One region of the Psychrobacillus sp. FSL H8-0487 genome, then DNA from elsewhere that is predicted to be linked to it. Evidence: riboswitches for the same ligand, from Rfam matches in the RefSeq annotation. Region 1 holds a riboswitch; the other holds the start of a gene.
The links. Region 1 has a riboswitch for FMN ahead of ribE (riboflavin synthase). Riboswitches for the same ligand answer to the same signal wherever they lie in the genome.

Region 1 (2,208 bases):
CTTCAGATTACAGAAAAAGGGCGATCTGCTTTAATGGAAGCACAAAAGATTGGCGAAGAAATATTTGTGGAGTTATTTGAAGAGTTGACTGTGGAAGAGTTAGATCAGTATTTATATATACAGCAAAAAATATTAAACAGTATGAAAAATAAAAGATTGTCATCATTATGAACTAATTATTTTTTTAGAGAAAAGTTGCTAAGACCCTCAACACAAGAGGTTCTTAGCTTTTTATGTTTTTCAAAATCCTTTTGTATCATGTAAAAGTACTCAACTCCTTGCAATTAAGATATGAAATTGTTATGCTAATAACAATTTTATAACATTCCTTCGGGGTCGGGTGAAATTCCCAATCGACAGTAAGAGAGAAATCTCAAAGCCTGTGAGCCGTAAAACGCATGATTTGGTGAGAATCCAAAGCCGACAGTTAAAGTCTGGATGGGAGAAGGAGAAAGTCGCCTATTTGGAGGTTTTTTAGTTATGCTAAAAAAGGAACAAAAGGCTTATTAAAGTATGACTTCTCTCGCATCCATAAATTTGGGTGCGTTTTTTAATGTCTAGCTATAGCGTTTGTCGGGACATGATACCGCGAGCATAGGCACTTCTACTTTTTAAAATTGAATAACTATCCTTCGGGGTCGGGTGAAATTCCCAATCGACAGTAAGAGAGAAATCTCAAAGCCTGTGAGCCGTAAAACGCATGATTTGGTGGAAATCCAAAGCCGACAGTTATAGTCTGGATGGGAGAAGGAGTAGTTCAATGCTTTTTGAGAGAAAAACACAAAAGGCTTATTTGAATCTACCTAATTTCCCTCCGACACTTAAGTGTACGGAGGTTTTTGTTTGAAGTAGGCTTTAGATTCCATCTAAAAGTACTTACTAATAAGGAGGATACGATGTTTACAGGAATTGTTGAAGAGCTTGGCACCATTAAGAACGTACAAACATCTGCTAGCAGTATGCAACTTATTATCCGAGCAAAACGAATTTTAGAGGACATCAAATTAGGTGATAGTATTGCAGTGAATGGTGTCTGTTTAACAGTAATCGCATTTTCAAGATTTGAATTTACAGTGGACGTTATGCCAGAGACGTTTTATGCAACTACAACAAAATTATTAAATAGCAGTTCAGTTGTCAATTTAGAAAGAGCATTAGAGGCAAACGGTCGATTCGGTGGACATTTCGTTACAGGACATGTGGATGGTGTGGGTACCATATTGAAAAAGCGCCATGCAGCAAATGCAGTGTATATCGATATTATAGTATCAGAAGAAGCAAGTCACTTTTGTATTCCAAAGGGGTCTATAACGATTGATGGAACAAGTTTAACTATTTTTGATATAAATAAGTCGACAGTAACAGTTTCATTAATTCCCCACACAAATAAGGAAACAGTTCTAGGCATGAAAAAAGCGGGTGAACTCGTTAATATCGAAGGTGACATGCTAGGGAAGTACGTGCATCAATTTAGTACAAAGAAAAATGAATCGACTATCACCCAGGACTTTTTACAGCAGAACGGTTTTTAAGGAGAAATTAGCATGCTAAATACGATAGAAGAAGCAATTACAGATTTAACACAAGGAAAGCTTATTATTTTAGTAGATGATGAAAACCGCGAAAATGAAGGGGATTTCCTTTGCTTAGCAGAATTTGCAACACCAGAAAACATCAATTTCATGGCGAAGTATGGTCGAGGATTGATTTGTATGCCTATTCATGAAGAAATCGCAGAGGTATTGCAATTACATCCGATGGTTTCTAATAATACAGATTCTCATCAAACTGCATTTACTGTGTCGATTGATCATGAAAACACTTCAACGGGCATAAGTGCATTTGATCGATCAGAGACGATGTTACAAGTCATTAAGCCACAAGCAAAGGCACAACAGTTTAAACGACCAGGACATGTCTTTCCGCTAATCGCAAAGCCAGGTGGTGTACTGGAAAGACGAGGTCATACGGAAGCTGCAGTTGACCTTGCCATGCTTTGTGCATCAGCTAAATCAGGTGTAATTTGCGAAATAATGAACGATGATGGTTCAATGGCACGCTTACCAGATTTACTGGAACTTGCCAAACAATATCAATTAAAGATTGTCACAATCGAAGAACTATCAAGGTACTTAATAAATATTAAAGCTAGCTAAGGAGAGAATAAGATGGTAAAAACAATCGAAGCAAATTTAATCGGAACAGATT
Region 2 (2,208 bases), 200 kb from region 1:
TAGGACTTTTACTTCTGTTTATGAGCAGGATTTAGGGGATGGAACGGTATTTCATTTTTCTCTATTGGAAAATGCGCTCACTGTACCAATCACGATTGTCATTCCTCAAGAGAAAATAGAAGCGGATTTTCCAAATATGGAACCTAGTAGCTTAGAATTATATAATCAGTATGCTTTGGAGATTGACGAAACTTCTCTTGGTTTCCAAGAATATCATCCTTACAAAGGCTACTTTATAGCAGAAGGTAAAATATTAAAACATTACTTACCAGCAGATCATGGTTACGATTCTGCACCTGGAACAGCTGTACCATACATCTCTTCAATCAATGAAGTCTTTACCGATTTTGATTCGTTCTTAAGAGTAAATGAAGATGGATCCCCAATCGAATGGGATCAAGTAGGTACTATAGATGAACCTTTGGTGTTAACTGGTACAGAGCAGAAGGTAAATTATTTTGCATATAAGGCTTTTAATCAGGTGACCTATTTAACACCAAACTTCAATAAAACTTTCAATACACTATTAGAAGCATTGCAGGGGATGAAAAATCCTGAAAATGAAATTTATACTTCTGTTATTCCGAATGATGTAACTTATTCAGTTAAGGAAGATAAGGGACTTGTTGTACATTTTGATGAGCCTTTAGATTTGGAATCACTAAATGCAAGTGAGGCATCCCGTTTGATAGAAGCTTTCTCGCTTACAGCTGCAAGCTTCAATCAAACTATCCGATTAGAGAATATCGTACAAGAAAAATGGAATGAAGTAGATTTTTCAAGTCCACTTCCAGTTCCAGTGGGTCCAAATGGTTTTACTATGCAAACAATTCAATAATAAAAAATGCCATTGCTTATTAACTTAAGCTTGGCATTTTTGTTTTAAGATATATGTGATAGCCCATACATTTGTGAAAATAGCCCATAAGGCTTCGAATACCGCCCATAAGCAATCCGATACAGCCCTTAAATTTTTATTATCGCTCATAACATAAATTTGCCTAGTATTCTCAGTTGCAAACAGGTCTGTTGCATATATTGTTTTAATTTGATAAAATGTTATTAATTCAAGATATATTCTTGGAGGACAACAAAATATTGATTCATCTTCGGGGCAGGGTGCAATTCCCGACCGGCGGTATTAGAAATTTATTTCTTCAGCCCGCGAACCTTAACAGGTTGATTTGGTTAAATTCCAAAGCCGACAGTATAGTCTGGATGGGAGAAGGTGAAGGTGCAGTCGTTTTTCGTATGCTTATACGGATACGCTTATTAAAGTGTACCTTGTTTCTCCCTTGAACTTCTATAAGTTCGAGGGATTTTTTAAGTATGCAAACGTTCTGAACCTTTCTTCTTGTGGAGTGAATCGCAAAAGGAGAGAGGATTTATGTTAAAAGGCAAAACGCGAATGCTTATTGCAGTCGCAATGCTGAGTAGTATTTCTTTTGTTTTAATGCTACTTGCATTTCCATTACCGGTTTTACCGGCTTATTTAAAGGTGGACTTTAGTGATATACCAGCATTAATCGCTGCAATCACAATGGGACCAGTTGCAGGAATTTTAGTCGCATTTTTAAAAAATGTGCTAGATTGGTTATTTGCAGGAAGTCCAACTGGTGTACCTGTTGGTCATATGGCTAACTTTGTAACTAGTATCTTGTTTATCACACCTGTGTATTTGATTTATCGCAAAGTTACTTCGTCCAAAGGCATTATGGCAGGACTCGGAGCAGGTACAGTCTCTATGGCTATTGGGATGAGTGTACTAAATTATTATGTATTTTTACCAATGTACGCTTATTTCTTAAATTTCCCTATGGAAACAGGCACTGCTTTGTTTAATACGATCATTTTTGGTATATTACCATTTAATCTTATTAAAGGTATATTAGTAACGATCGTGATGATTGTTTTATTCAAACGAATGAAGCCATTGCTTGATAAAGTAACTAGTTCATATATGAAACCTAATACAAACTAACAAAAAGTTGTTTCTCCACTAGGAGGAACAACTTTTTTTAAAAAGAAAATATACTTGGTTCATGGAGCTGAAAAGAAAGAATGATAATACTGATTTTCGCTTCAGGTGTACGCTTTCCGCGGGCTTGGCTTCAGCCTCCTCGTTCGCTGCGCTTCTGCGGGGTCTTCAGCTCAAGCTACCCGCTGGAGTCGCCGCCTTGCGCTACAATCGAATAAACGAGTAGTACC

Region 2: it holds a riboswitch for FMN, as region 1 does, so the genes downstream of both, MHI47_RS07645 (ECF transporter S component) here and ribE (riboflavin synthase) in region 1, are expected to answer to the same signal.

Annotation. Positions count from the first base shown of each region.
Region 1 covers NZ_JBBOZA010000001.1:1,352,578-1,354,785, forward strand. Annotated here, with positions in the region: gene MHI47_RS06435 (MarR family winged helix-turn-helix transcriptional regulator) at 1-171, shown strand, start outside; FMN riboswitch at 323-454, shown strand; FMN riboswitch at 625-756, shown strand; gene ribE (riboflavin synthase) at 897-1,532, shown strand; partial or broken gene ribB (3,4-dihydroxy-2-butanone-4-phosphate synthase) at 1,545-2,132, shown strand; gene ribH (6,7-dimethyl-8-ribityllumazine synthase) at 2,169-2,208, shown strand, end outside.
Region 2 covers NZ_JBBOZA010000001.1:1,549,520-1,551,727, forward strand. Annotated here, with positions in the region: gene MHI47_RS07640 (hypothetical protein) at 1-838, shown strand, start outside; FMN riboswitch at 1,102-1,234, shown strand; gene MHI47_RS07645 (ECF transporter S component) at 1,388-1,981, shown strand.